One region of the Mesorhizobium sp. URHB0026 genome, then DNA from elsewhere that is predicted to be linked to it. Evidence: riboswitches for the same ligand, from Rfam matches in the RefSeq annotation. Region 1 holds a riboswitch; each other region holds the start of a gene.
The links. Region 1 has a riboswitch for cobalamin ahead of ACVWWD_RS10110 (aromatic ring-hydroxylating oxygenase subunit alpha). Riboswitches for the same ligand answer to the same signal wherever they lie in the genome.
Positions count from the first base shown of each region.

Region 2: another riboswitch for cobalamin. It lies ahead of ACVWWD_RS24115 (CbtB domain-containing protein); the one in region 1 lies ahead of ACVWWD_RS10110 (aromatic ring-hydroxylating oxygenase subunit alpha).
Region 3: another riboswitch for cobalamin. It lies ahead of ACVWWD_RS24340 (DUF1636 family protein); the one in region 1 lies ahead of ACVWWD_RS10110 (aromatic ring-hydroxylating oxygenase subunit alpha).
Region 4: another riboswitch for cobalamin. It lies ahead of bluB (5,6-dimethylbenzimidazole synthase); the one in region 1 lies ahead of ACVWWD_RS10110 (aromatic ring-hydroxylating oxygenase subunit alpha).

Region 1 covers NZ_JBSSCN010000001.1:1,991,469-1,994,759, forward strand. The annotation lists gene ACVWWD_RS10105 (hybrid-cluster NAD(P)-dependent oxidoreductase) at 1-590, opposite strand, end outside; gene ACVWWD_RS10110 (aromatic ring-hydroxylating oxygenase subunit alpha) at 667-1,914, opposite strand; cobalamin riboswitch at 2,028-2,229, opposite strand; gene ACVWWD_RS10115 (DUF680 domain-containing protein) at 2,723-2,923, shown strand; gene ACVWWD_RS10120 (DUF680 domain-containing protein) at 2,992-3,198, shown strand; gene ACVWWD_RS10125 (DUF680 domain-containing protein) at 3,269-3,291, shown strand, end outside.
Region 2 covers NZ_JBSSCN010000001.1:4,893,160-4,896,450, forward strand. The annotation lists gene cobO (cob(I)yrinic acid a,c-diamide adenosyltransferase) at 1-487, opposite strand, end outside; gene cobU (bifunctional adenosylcobinamide kinase/adenosylcobinamide-phosphate guanylyltransferase) at 489-1,004, opposite strand; gene ACVWWD_RS24110 (CbtA family protein) at 997-1,800, opposite strand; gene ACVWWD_RS24115 (CbtB domain-containing protein) at 1,816-1,995, opposite strand; cobalamin riboswitch at 2,032-2,230, opposite strand; gene ACVWWD_RS24120 (aromatic ring-hydroxylating oxygenase subunit alpha) at 2,372-2,959, shown strand; gene ACVWWD_RS24125 (SRPBCC family protein) at 2,949-3,291, shown strand, end outside.
Region 3 covers NZ_JBSSCN010000001.1:4,939,367-4,942,657, reverse strand. The annotation lists gene cobN (cobaltochelatase subunit CobN) at 1-339, opposite strand, end outside; gene cobW (cobalamin biosynthesis protein CobW) at 358-1,395, opposite strand; gene ACVWWD_RS24340 (DUF1636 family protein) at 1,398-1,826, opposite strand; cobalamin riboswitch at 1,865-2,070, opposite strand; gene ACVWWD_RS24335 (winged helix-turn-helix domain-containing protein) at 2,100-3,291, opposite strand, start outside.
Region 4 covers NZ_JBSSCN010000001.1:3,238,128-3,241,418, forward strand. The annotation lists partial or broken gene ACVWWD_RS15865 (hypothetical protein) at 1-846, shown strand, start outside; partial or broken gene bluB (5,6-dimethylbenzimidazole synthase) at 963-1,637, opposite strand; cobalamin riboswitch at 1,641-1,822, opposite strand; gene ACVWWD_RS15875 (histone deacetylase family protein) at 2,001-2,927, shown strand; gene ACVWWD_RS15880 (exodeoxyribonuclease VII small subunit) at 2,931-3,182, shown strand; gene ACVWWD_RS15885 (DUF2277 domain-containing protein) at 3,274-3,291, shown strand, end outside.

The DNA.
Region 1 (3,291 bases):
TCGCGGCTCGACCGCTCCTCGATCATGAAGCCGAGCGACAGGCCCGGCATATGGCCGCCGAGTAGTTCGAGTTCCTTGCGAAAGATGATCTCTTCAGGGCGCCGCGCGCAATTGACGAATCCGACATCGGTCCATGGCGCGCAGTCGTTCAGCCAGCGCAGCATCGACATCATCGGCGTCACGCCCGAACCGGCCGAGATGAACAGGTATTTCGCCGCCGGGTGGCTGTGCAGCGAAAAGTCGCCGGCCGGTCCATAGGCCTTGACGTGCGAGCCGGGCGTCAGGTGATCGAACATCCAGCGTGTGCCGACGCTGCCCGCCTGCGCCTTCACCGTCACCGCGATCGAGAATGGTCGCGACGGCGATGATGACAGCGTGTAGGTGCGCATCAGCGGGCCGTCCGGTGTCGGCAATTCCAGCGTCACGAACTGGCCCGGCTTGTAGCGGAACCAGGTCTGGTTGTCCGAGCGGAAGGTGAAGGTCTTGACGTCGGGCGCCTCGTCGCTGACGCCGATCACTTCCAGCACCTGCAGCCTGTCGTTCCACGGCGCCATCTGGTCGAGATGGCGATAGAGGCCAAGATCAGTCATGGCGTTCATCCCTGCATACCTTTTCATTTTGCGCATGTCGTGATCCCAAAACGCTGCACGGTTTGGGCGAAATGCGCTAGGCGACACTGCGCAGAGCGGGCCGGCCGTCTTCGGAAAGCCGTGGGCCGATAAAGCGCGCGTACCAGTCGACGAACTGGATGACGCCGCCCTCGTGCAGCTCCGAATAGGGACCGGGCTCGTAGGCCGGCGACAGGATGCCGAAGGCGTTTTCCTCGACGATGCGGCGGTCCTGGTCGTTGGTCTCGGTCCAGACATGGGTGAGTTCGGGCAGATCGTAGTCAACGCCTTCCACCGCATCCTTGTGGACCAGCCATTTGGTCGTCACCGCTGTTTCCGTGGCGCTGACCGGCAGCACGCGGAACGTCACCGCATGATCCACGAGGATATGGTTCCAGGTTGTCGGGTAGTGATAGTGCATTAGCGTGCCGATCCGGTCGGCCGAGACGCTGTCGGACAGGTTCCTCTTCACCGCCCGCTTGCCGGTCATCGTGTAGCTCTGGGCATCGCGCAGCAGCGGCGCGCGGGTGGCGCGGTATTGTCCGGCCGGGTCGATCCGAAACTTGCTGGGCAGGCCAACAGCTTCGCACTTCGCCCAGTGGGCCAGCATCTCCGGGTCGTTGTCGGCGCCTTGCACGCCAGTCACGGTCGGCGCTTCCGGGAAGGTCTTGCACAGCTCAGGGTGGTTGCCCGCGCAATGGTAGCATTCGCGGTTGTTTTCCCAGACCAGCTTCCAGTTGCCCTTCTCGATGATCGTGCTCTCGAAGGCGATCTTGGCCTCGCTCAGCCGGTGCGGCTGGAGATAGGGCTCGATCATCGCCCGCATCGGCGCGAAGTCGGCGGGCTCCTTGGCCAGGCAGATGAAGACATAGCCGGCGACGCTTTCGCAGGCGACCGGCTTGAGCCCGAACTGGCTCTTGTCGAACCCATCGGCCATCTGGCGGGCGAACAGCAGCCGGCCGTCGAGTTCGTAGGTCCACTGGTGATAGGGACACACCAGCTTGGCGGCCATGCCCTTGTCGGTGTTGCAGACGCGGCTGCCGCGATGGCGGCAGGAATTGTGGAAGGCGTTGATCTTGCCCTGCTGATCGCGCACCAGCACGACCGGATAATCGCCGATCTGCACGGTGATGAAGCTGCCCGGCTTGGGCAACTCGCAATCATGGCCGATGAACAGCCAGTCGCGATACCAGATCAGCTCCATGTCCAGCTTGAAGTAGTCCGGGTCGGTATAGAAGGGCTGTTCCAGCGAAAGGCCCTGTCTGCGGCCGTTCAAAAGCCTCAGCATGTCGTTGCGCGCGTCCATGTCCTGTCCTCATTTTCAAGGACTGAACTGGTGGTGATGGAGGAAGGACTGGGCGCAAGCCGGCGAAAGCCGGACAACACCATCCGCCCCTTGACCGCCCACCGCGATCAGTCGAGTTCTAGCGATCTCGGGCTGGTTTCCGGGCTCTGGAGTTGTCCTGGCGGACCATCGCGACACCTTCCCAGGCTTTCGCCCAGTGGTCTCCCGTTGCGACTTGAACTCCACCACCGTTGCGGGGGCAGCGCCGGAATCTGACCGGCTTCCCAATTCTCCGCTCCGTCGTCACGCAGCGGCACCTGAGATGGCTTGATCTAATCACGACAGGGTTTGCGACATCGGCACGAAAGCGACATCGCATCCATGCGGCGCGACACGCATGCGGGATCGTCCCGGCATGATTGCCGCGGGGGGAATCGCCTCTTCTCGCCAGGCGCGCGCGGGCACCGTTTTCGACCCTCAGCCGGCCGGAAAAGGGTTAACGGTTTCGAAAAGTGACTATTAGCACAGTCTAAAATCGAACCGAACGGTTCGTTTCTGTTGACGGTGCGTGCAGGACAGTGTGAACGCCCAGCCCTCCGACACAGTTGGTGATCGGGTCGTCATCTTAGTCAACTACTTGATACCGAACAGAAAAATGAGACATGTAGAAGGCGTTGGTACAATTTCAAGTAGCAGAGTCATGGTCCACGCTGAACAACTTCGTGATTGGAAACGGCAAGGGGGCTCTCCCACATCGGGGCGGTCCGAACGACGCGATTCAATCCAAGACACGCCGCTAGACGGACGGGAAAAATACTGGAGTACAAAAATGAAAAAGATCATTCTCACTGCCGCCGCCCTTCTGGCGATTTCCGGCAGCGCCTTCGCTAGTAGCGACCATTATGGTTCGAACGCCGCGACCCCCGCGGCCACTGTCGACAGCTCCTACACCGCTTCGACCAAGAAGTCGGAGCCGGCTGCCCAGACGCCTGTGACGGGCGCCGACCACAACCTCTTCGGCAACAATTAATAATCATCTCCGGCACGCGGCGGGTGAACCTGCCGCGCCGGTGGACCCTACAATTCAGGAGTATTAAAATGAACAAGATCCTCTTTGCTGCCGCCGCCGTTCTGGCTCTCTCAGGCAGCGCTTTCGCCGGCAGCGACAACTATGGCTCCAACGGCGCCAACCAGGCTGCTGCTGCCTCCACCGACAATCCAAACACCGCGTCGATCGGCAAGTCGGCTCCGGCCACCTCGGCGCCTGTCCAGCAGGGCAGCGACCGCAACCTCTTCGGCCATTAATGGCCTCCCACGGCCGGTGGGCTTTTGCCCGCCGGTCCGCGGGACTTCCAAAATTCAGGAGTTACCTAAAATGAACAAGATCCTCATTGCCGC
Region 2 (3,291 bases), 2.9 Mb from region 1:
CGACATGCAGACCCTCGCGCCGGCCCTTGAGCGCCGCAACTACCTTGTCGAGAGCGAGATAATCGTAGCGTAACGCGATGTTGAGCTCGTCGAGCACGACAAGGCTGATCGAGGGATCGTCGATCAATTCCAGGGCCTTGGCCCAGGCGGCCTCGGCGGCCGCGATGTCGCGCTTCAGGTCCTGGGTCTCCCAGGTGAAACCCTCGCCCATTGCATGCCAGACGACGCGGTCGCCAAAGGCGGCAAAGGCGTCCTTCTCGCCGGTGTGCCATTTGCCCTTGATGAACTGAACGACGCCGACGCGCTTGCCGTAGCCGAGCATGCGCAGCGCGAGACCGAAGGCGGCCGTGGTCTTGCCCTTGCCGGGACCGGTGTTGACGATCAGCAATCCCTTCTCGATCGTCTTGCCCGCAACCTCGGCGTCCTGCACCGCCTTGCGCTTGGCCATCTTGGCGCGATGGCGTTCTTCATCCTTGTCGTCGGTCATTTCACTTCACCTTGAGCGGGAGCCCCGCCACCATGAGCAGCACCGTGTCGGCCACTGCCGCGACCCGCTGGTTAAGTCGGCCGGCGTCATCGCGAAACCGGCGCGCCAACGCGTTGTCGGGCACGATGCCCTGCCCGACCTCGTTCGTCACCACGAACCACGGTCCGCGCGGCCGAGACAGCACGTCCGCCAGCCGTCGGCACGCGGCATCGACGTCGTGATCGGCCAGCATGTGATTGGTCAGCCACAGCGTCAGACAGTCGACAAGCACCGGCTGACCGTCCGGCGACGCCTCCAGCGCTTCGGCGAGGTCGAGTGGCGCATCGATGGTCGACCAGCCCTCACCGCGCCGCCAGCGGTGCAGCGCGATGCGCTCGCGCATCTCGTTGTCATAAGCTTGCGCCGTGGCGATATAGGCCCATGGCGAGGCCAATGCCGTCACCAGGGTTTCGGCGTGCGCGCTCTTGCCGGAGCGCGCACCACCGATGATGAAGGTCAGCCTGCCGCGATCAGGCAAAACTGTCGCGCATGCTGGTCGCCGTGGCGGTGAAGCGCCGGCGCACCACGCCCACGATCGCGCCCAGCACCAGCCAGAAGACCAGATTGGTCACCGTCACCGCCACCACGAACTGATGGTGCAGGCCTTCCGGGATCGGCGTCTCGAAACTGTCGGGCTGCGGCGCGCCGACGACATGCGGCGCGACGATCAGCAAGACGGCGAGGATGGTCAATGGCAACGATCTGCGAAACACGATCAGGCCTAGGCCGATCGCGGTCGCGGCCGCCGTTGCCGTCCACCAGATCTGGCGCGGCAGAAGATCGGCCGCCGGCATTGCCGGCAGTTCCGGCTGCAGTCCGAGGCCCGGTGCCAGTGTGAACACGGCAAAGCCGGCCAAGCCCCAGAACACGCCCTGGCGCCAGTTGCCGACGCCACCGAAGAACTCGGAAACCGCGACCAGGACCAGCGCGAAGCCGATGCCGGTGACGATATTGGCAACCACGCTAAAGGCGAAACGCTCGAAACCGTCGGCCGGCGCCCAGCCTTCGTCTTCCTCCGCCGGTGCCATGGCATCGGTGCCCGCGGGCGCGGCAGAGCTCGTGGCATTCCCAGCGGGCGCCACCGTGCTCATCGCGTCATTGGTCGCCGCTGGTGCGGCCGCGTGATCATGGTGGTGGCCGCCGCCGGCCTTTTCGTAGACTTCGGCCTTGAGGATCAGCGGCACGGTGGCATAGGCCTGCATGCAGGCGAGAACGACACCGGCCACAAGCCCCGCGATCGCCGCGACGAACACGACGTTGCGAAACAGATTCATGATGTCGGATCCTCGTTAGTGGCAGGGAAACGCCATCGAGTGGCGATAGTCGTGGGCAGCATTGTGGACCGCATCTATATGCGAGAAGCCGACAAAGCCGACGACGAAGATGCCGAGCAGCGCCGCGAGCGCGAGCTGCATGAAACGGGACTGCGAGGAGACGGAGGCGCCGAGGGAGACGGAAGCGGTAGTCATGTCTTGTCCTTTCGCCCTCCACCCGAGGGCATCGAAGTCAGTTTCCTGTCGCCGGCAGGTCTCCTGGCTCGCGGATAAGCGCCCTTCCCCACCTTCCCGAAGAAAAATCTTCAGTGGCATATGGAGAGGACTACCGCACACAGTTGCGGGGGCAGCCACGGCATTGGGCAGGAATTCCTCCCCGCACCGCATTCCCTCTTGGCTCCAAAAAGGAACCGACGACATCGGCGACTATAAGGAAATTCGCCGCGCCCGGCAAACCAAATTCCGACAGCCGCCAGCGCAGGAGCGTCGTATCGGCGAAGCTGCCTCACCCCGTCCCGATTGACAAACTTCATGGCCGGGTGTCGGCTGGCACCCTCACGGGAAGCCAGCCATGCAGCCCAATGCCAGCGAGCGCGAGCCCTATAACGGCCTGACTCGAACCGAGCCGACGCTGCCCTCATCGGCCTATTGGGACCAGGACAACTATAAGCGCGATCTCGACGCCATCTGGTACAGGGACTGGCTGCTCGTCTGCCGCGAGGCCGATCTTGCCCAGCCTTTGGCGTTCCGCACCTTCCGCGTTGGTACGCAGGAAATCCTCGTGCTGCGCGACGACACCGGCGAGTTGCGTGCCTTCCACAACACGTGCCGGCATCGCGGCTCGCAGCTTTGCCAGGAAAGCGAGGGCCGGCTGAAGGCGCGGCTGATCACCTGCCCGTATCATGCCTGGTCCTATTCGCTGCGTGGCGATCTGGTGCGCGTGCCGTCGAAATCGCTGCCTGACGGTTTCGACAAGGCCGATCATCCGCTTTATCGCGTCGCGCTCTCGGGTGTGGCGGGGCTTCGTCTTCGTCAATCTTGCGGAAGATGCCGCCGGCTCGGCGCAATCCTCCTTCGACCCAGCCTCCGGCGATCTCGGCAACTGGCCGCTGGAAACGCTGGTATCGGGCCATGTGCTGCACAAGGTGATGAACTGTAACTGGAAGATTTTTTGGGAAAACTTCAACGAGTGCCTGCACTGCCCGGGCGTCCACAAGGACCTGTCGCGGCTGGTGCCGATCTATGGCCGCGGCCTGATGAGCCGGCATGACGATCCCGAATGGCTCCGCCACGCCGACAATGACGCGCCGGAATTTTCAGGCGGCCTGCGCGCCGGGGCTGAGACATGGTCGCGTGATGGGCAGACGCACGGGCCGGTCTTCCCGAGCTTGACGCCGGCGGAGCGCAGCGCCGGTCAGACCTATGCCACCAGCCTGCCGTCGATGTTCATCGTCGGCCATGTCGACTATGTCAGGACTGTGCGGCTTACGC
Region 3 (3,291 bases), 2.9 Mb from region 1:
CAGCGCCAGTTTGATGCCGCGTTCGCGGGCAATCACCGCCAGTTGGTCGCAGCCATAGCGCCACCACTCGTAGCCGCCGAGGATGCGCACCAGGATGATTTTGGCGTGGCGGGCGACGCTGTCGATCCAGAGGTCGACGGACATGGGATGGCGCAGGTCGCGCAGTGCGGCCAGCCGCATCGAGGGCAGGCGACCGGCATCCGCCTTCCACGCCGCAGCCAGTCCGGCGAGATCGCTGTCGGTGAAGGATAGGGCCACGATGTCCGCCGGCGCCTGCCTGAGATCGACAGGCTCGGCGAGGTCGTCGAGCGAGGCGGAGGTCGTGGTGAGGATGTGCATCCCGGCGCGGCCTGGAAATCAGCCGGCGAGGATACGTTCGATCGCAGGACGGTTCAGCCCCTTGAGGCCGATGACGACAAGGCGCGATCGGCGGTCGTCCCCGGCGGTCCAGGCACGGTCGTAGTAATGATTGACCCGCGGGCCGACGGCCTGCAGCAGGAGCCGCATCGGCTTGCCGCCGACCTCGACGAAGCCTTTCACGCGCAGCACGTTTTCCTGTTCGGCGGCGGCGGCGACGCGCTTTGCCAACTCGTCGGGATTGGCGATCGAGGGAATGTCGACGATGAACGTGTCGAAGTCGTCATGCTCGTGATCGAATGCGCCGTCATGGTGGGACTTGCGGTTCTCGATGTCGTCCTCGACGGCGAGACCGAGCCCGAGCAGCACCGAGGGATCGACCTTGCCATGGGACGTCGGCACGATCTTCACGGCGCGGACGGAGTGTTCGTTGACGATGGCCTTGGCGCGAGCCGAGCCGGCGGCGTCCATCAGGTCGCTCTTCGACAGGATGATCAGGTCGGCGCAGGCGATCTGATCCTCGAACACTTCCTCGACCGGATCGTCATGGTCGAGGCTCTCGTCCTGCGCGCGCTGCGCCTGCAGGGCGTCCATGTCGTTGGCGACGCGGCCTTCCGCCAGTGCGGGGCCGTCGACCACGGCGATGACGCCATCGACGGTCACGCGGCTCTTCACCGTCGGCCACTGGAAGGCTTGGACCAGAGGCTTGGGCAGAGCGAGGCCCGAGGTTTCGATCAGGATATGGTCGACCTTCGGCGTCAGCGACAGGATCTTGTCGAGGGCCGGCACGAAATCGTCGGCCACGGTGCAGCAGATGCAGCCATTGGCCAGTTCGACGATGTTTTCCTCTGGGCAGGTGTCGATGCCGCAGCCCTTGAGGATCTCGCCGTCGATGCCGATGTCGCCGAACTCGTTGACGATGATGGCAATCCGCTTGCCGCCCGCGTTTTCCAGGAGATGGCGGACCAGCGTCGTCTTGCCGGCGCCGAGGAAGCCGGTGACGACGGTGCAGGGAACGCGAGACAGAGATGTTGTCATGATCAGTCTTTCAGCATGTCGAGGGGTGGAATGCGGGCAACGAGGCCGCGCTTGAGGCTATCGGGCCTGCCCCGCCAGGGAATGAGGCCGTCGCTCGAGGTGGCGAAGAGTTTCGCGCCGGTTACTAGATCGGCGCCGCTGGTCGTGGTCAGATCGCCGAACACATAGCTCCAGCAGCCGTCGCGCAGGATCGCGGCGCTAAGCCGGCGCTTGCAATTGCCGAGGCATTCGACCGTGCGGACGCGAATCTTCTCGGCCAAGGCGGCTTGGCGCGTATCTTCAGCCAAAAGTTCGCCGGCCCGGGGATGGGCGTCGGAGCCGGTCTCGTCGCGACAGGAAGCGCAGACAATGACCGTGATGCCGGCCAGGGAATCATCCCCGCCGGACGAAATGTCGGTTGTTTCAGCCGAAAAGCTGCTGTCGCGATCCAAATCAGGCTCCTTGCCCGGAAAACCCGCCAGGCGATCGGATTATTGCATTCCAGACGGCAGGTCTCCTGGCTCGCGGGTCATCGCCTTGGTAGCCGCCTTCCCGGGACAATCCCAGTGGCTTTCGGCCTTGGCTCTTCGCTCACAGTTGCGGGGACAGCCGCGGATTTGGGATTTTCAATCCCGCACCGCATTCCCTCTTGGCTCCTCCCTTTGCCGAGAGGAGACCGTCTGAATGGGATTTAGGCTCTTGCAGGCAGCGGTGTCAACGCGAGCTTACGACACCGCGATGTCGGACAGCGCCGGGCCGAGATCGCCGACAGGGGTTATTTCCATGCGCTCAAGGCCAAGCCAGCCCTGCATCTGCCTCAATTCCTCGAAGAGCTGGGCGGCGGTTTCGGGCGGTGCGTCGGGCTCGGCGTAGGCGGCATGGACGCGCAGGACACTGGCCGGCCGGTCGGCCTTGAGGTCGATGCGCGCCACAATCCTGTCGCCGAGCAGGAAAGGCAGGACATAGTAGCCATATTGCCGCTTGTCGGCCGGCGTGTAGATTTCGATGCGGTAATGGAAGTCGAACAGCCGCTCTGAGCGCGAGCGCTCGAAGACGACCGGATCGAACGGCGCCAGCAGGGCGCGGGCCTCGATCTTGCGCGGCATACGGGCGTCCTTGTGAAGGTAAGCCGGCTTGTCCCAGCCCTCGACACGGACCGGCAGCAAGTCGCCGAGTTCGACCAGTTCCTCCAGCCGGCCTTTCATGTCGGCCGGCGAGAGTCGAAAATAGTCGCGCAGGTCGCCTGAAGTCGCCACGCCATGGGCACGGGCGGAAATGCGCAGCAATTCGCGATGCGCGTCCTCAGGCGTCGGTACCGGCAGATCGAGGATCGGCTGCGGCAGCACGCGCTCCGGGAGGTCGTAGAAGCGCTCGAAGCCGCGTCGGTGCGCGGTGGTAATGCGCCCGGCCCAGAACAGCCACTCGAAGGCGTGCTTGGCGTGGCTCCAACCCCACCAGCCGCCGGAGCCTTTCTGGCCTTCGAGCGCCGAAGCGGCGATCGGCCCGCGCGCGACGACCTCGCGGTGGATCTCTTCTATATAGGCGGCGTGCTCGCGGCCCCATTTGGCCAGTCCCAGATACATTTCATCGCCTTGCTCGGCGCGCTGCATGCGCCAGCGCATCAGCGGGTAGGTCTCGACCGGCAGGAACGAGGCTTCATGCGCCCAATATTCGAAGACGGTGCGCTTGCGCGTCACGGCGGCGTTGTCGAGCAAAGCGAGGGGATAGGGGCCGAGACGCGAATAGAGCGGCATGTAATGAGCGCGCACCACGGCACTGACGGAATCGATCTGCAACAGGCCGGTGCGGGACAGAACGCGGGCGAAATGGCGACGGTCCGGCGTGCCGGCCGGGCGGGGATCGAGAAATCCCTGGGCCGCGAGCGCGATGCGCCGGGCGGCGGCAAGCGAGATCTTT
Region 4 (3,291 bases), 1.2 Mb from region 1:
GCGTCGGCCATATTTCCACCGATCCCGACGGACCATTGTCTTTTGCGATGTGGGGCGGCGTGGTCGGTTTCGGCATCGTCTCGATCGCCGTCTACTGGATCCGCGAATACATCCTCTACGTCGTCAAAGCGGGCCATATAGCCGTCATGGTGCATCTGATCGACGGCCATGATGTTCCCGACGGCCAGAACCAGATCGCCTACGCAAAAGAGATCGTGACCGAGCGTTTTGCCGAGGCCAACATCCTTTTCGTTGTCGACCAATTGGTCAAGGGCGCCATCCGCGCCATCACCGGCCTGCTCGGCGGCATCGCGGCCTTCCTGCCTATTCCTGGCCTGAGCGGACTGGTTTCCGTTCCTCAACACTGTGATTCGCCTGTCGCTGACCTATGTCGACGAGATCATTCTTGGCTACAACATCCGCATCAATTCGTCCTCGCCGTTCGAAACCGCGCGCCAAGGCGTCGTGCTCTACGCCCAGAACGGTAAGACCATGGTCAAGAACGCCGTCTGGCTGGCGGTCATCATGTGGGCCGTGTCGTTCGTGATTTTCCTGCTGATGCTCGCTCCGGCAGCCGCTATTCTTTACATCATGCCCGGGCAGCTCGCCGGCTGGGCTTTCGTGCTGGCAATCGTCTTTGCCTGGGCTTTCAAGGCGGCCTTCATCGAGCCCTTCGCCATTGCCTGCCTGATGCAGGTCTATTTCAAGACCATCGAGGGTCAGGTCCCCGATGCCGCCTGGGACGCCAGGCTGGCCGAAGCTTCGTCGAAGTTCAGGGAACTCAAGGACAAGGCGCTCTCCACTTTCGGCGGTTCGCGCTGGGGCACGGCCGGCGCGACGAGCTGATCGGCCGGGCTCGCGGGCGCACCGGCGACGGTGCCGAGGCGCGCCACTGCTGATTTGAGCGGCGCTTCGCCTTGCCCGCGAAAAGTCTCGCTCATGATCAGCTCGGGCAGCGGCAGCCGCCGGCCCCAGCCATGCGTTTCGAGGTCCGGCTTCGGTGCGAACTCGGAAACGCGGCCGACGCAGAGATAGGCGATCGGCGTCACGTGATCGGGAATCGCCAGCAGGCTTTTCAGCGCTTGCGCCTCGATGATGCTGACCCAGCCGACCCCAACGCCCTCGGCACGCGCGGCCAGCCAGAAATTCTGCACCGCGCAGACCGTGCTGTAGAGATCCATCTCCGGATTGTGCCACCGCCCCAACGGCGAGCCTTTCGAGCGCTCGCGGTCGCAGGTGATGCAGATGTTTAGCGCGCTTTCGCAAATGCCTTCGAGCTTGAGCTTGCGGTAGAGCGCCTGCCGTTCTGCCTCGATTTCAGGCAGTTCCCGTTCTCGCGCGGCCAGGAACAGGTCGCGCACCTCCGCCCGCCGCGCGGCATCGCGGATGACGATGAAGTTCCAGGGTTGCATGAAGCCGACCGATGGCGCGTGGTGGGCGGCAAGCAGCAGCCGCGCCAGCACCTCGTCGTCGATCGCCTCCGATGTAAAATGGCTGCGGACGTCGCGCCGCGTAAACATGGCACGGTAAACCGCGTCGCGCGCACTCTGGTCAAATCCATCGCCCATTTGAGCGGTCATGGCTTCCCGCATCGCTTGTCCCCTTGCGATTGCAATCGATGCCATCCGCCTGACCATGCGGATGACGATGCCTGCCAGGCCGGTCTTCTGGCTCGGGATCAACCCGCGTCCGGTGCCTTCCCGTCATCGACAGTGGCATCTACCGGCGCGGTCCCCCTCACAGCGTTGGGCACGCCACGGAGTTCAACCGTGTTCCCGATTCTCCTGCCAGGGCATTTGTAGCCAAGTGGAAACACTTGGCGTCGCGGAATGCGGCTAAAACAAACAGACCGGCAGGCACCAGGCAGTAGCGGCAGTCTTACTCCGAAGGGCCGACGACGCCAATGCCCGCAGCGACATGAATGGACGCAGGTTCGATTTTCCCCAGCGATCAAGCCGCAACGCATGGCCATCACGGCGCCGGGGCACTAGATAGGGGGCATGGCCACCCGTCTTTACACGCACCCGATCTTTCTCGAACACATCACCCCGCCCGGTCACCCCGAGCGGCCCGACCGCCTGCGCGCCATCGAGCGCGTGCTCGACGACGAAGCTTTTGCCGCGCTTGACCGCGTCGAGGCACCGCAGGGCGACGAAGCGACCATCCTCTACGCGCATCCCGCCGATTTCGTCGCGCGTGTCCGCGCCGCCATCCCCGACGAAGGCATTGCCCGCATCGACGCAGACACCACCGCCAGCCCGAAAAGCTGGCAGGCGGTGATTACGGCGATCGGTGCCGCCAATGCCGCCGTCGACGACGTCTTTGCGGGCCGCGCCGACAACGTCTTTGTCGCCGCCCGTCCGCCCGGCCACCATGCCGAAAAGACCACTGCCATGGGCTTCTGCTTCTTCAACACGGCGGCAATCGCGGCCCGCTACGCGCAGAAGAAGCACGGCGCCGAGCGCGTCGCCGTCGTCGACTGGGACGTGCATCACGGCAATGGCACGCAGGATATTTTTTGGGACGATCCCTCGGTGCTTTATTGCTCGACGCACCAGATGCCGCTTTATCCCGGCACGGGCGCGAAGAGCGAGACCGGCGCCGGCAACATCGTCAATGCGCCGCTGGCGCCTCGGACCGGCAGCGAGGTGTTTCGTGATGCGTTCCTGTCGCGCGTGCTGCCGGCACTCGACAATTTCGCGCCGGATCTGATTGTCATTTCGGCCGGCTTCGACGCGCACCATCGCGACCCGCTGGCGGAAATCAATCTGACCGAGGACGATTTCGACTGGGCGACCGGCCAGCTGATGCAGCGCGCCGCAATCCACGGCGGCAACCGGCTCGTCAGCCTGCTCGAGGGCGGCTACGATCTGCAGGGATTGGCATTTTCGGTCGCCGCCCATGTCGGGCGACTGATGAAAGGATGAATGATGACCGGTGAGATCAACGAAGACGTCAAGGCGATGAGCTTTGAACAGGCACTCGACGCACTGGAGAAGATCGTCGATGATCTGGAGCGGGGCGACGTGCCGCTCGACCAGTCTATCCGGATTTACGAGCGGGGCGAGGCGCTGAAGGTCCATTGCGACCGGCTGCTGAAGGCCGCCGAGGACAAGGTCGAGAAGATCAGGCTGTCGCGCGACGGCAAGCCGGTTGGAACCGAGCCGCTCGACGCGGACTGAGTCCGGAGCAGCCTTACCGATTTTTGGACACGATCATCATTGAGGATACAGTTCGTCCCGATTGAAACGGACAAGAGGAGATACGGAAGCGATGTGCAGAAACATCAAG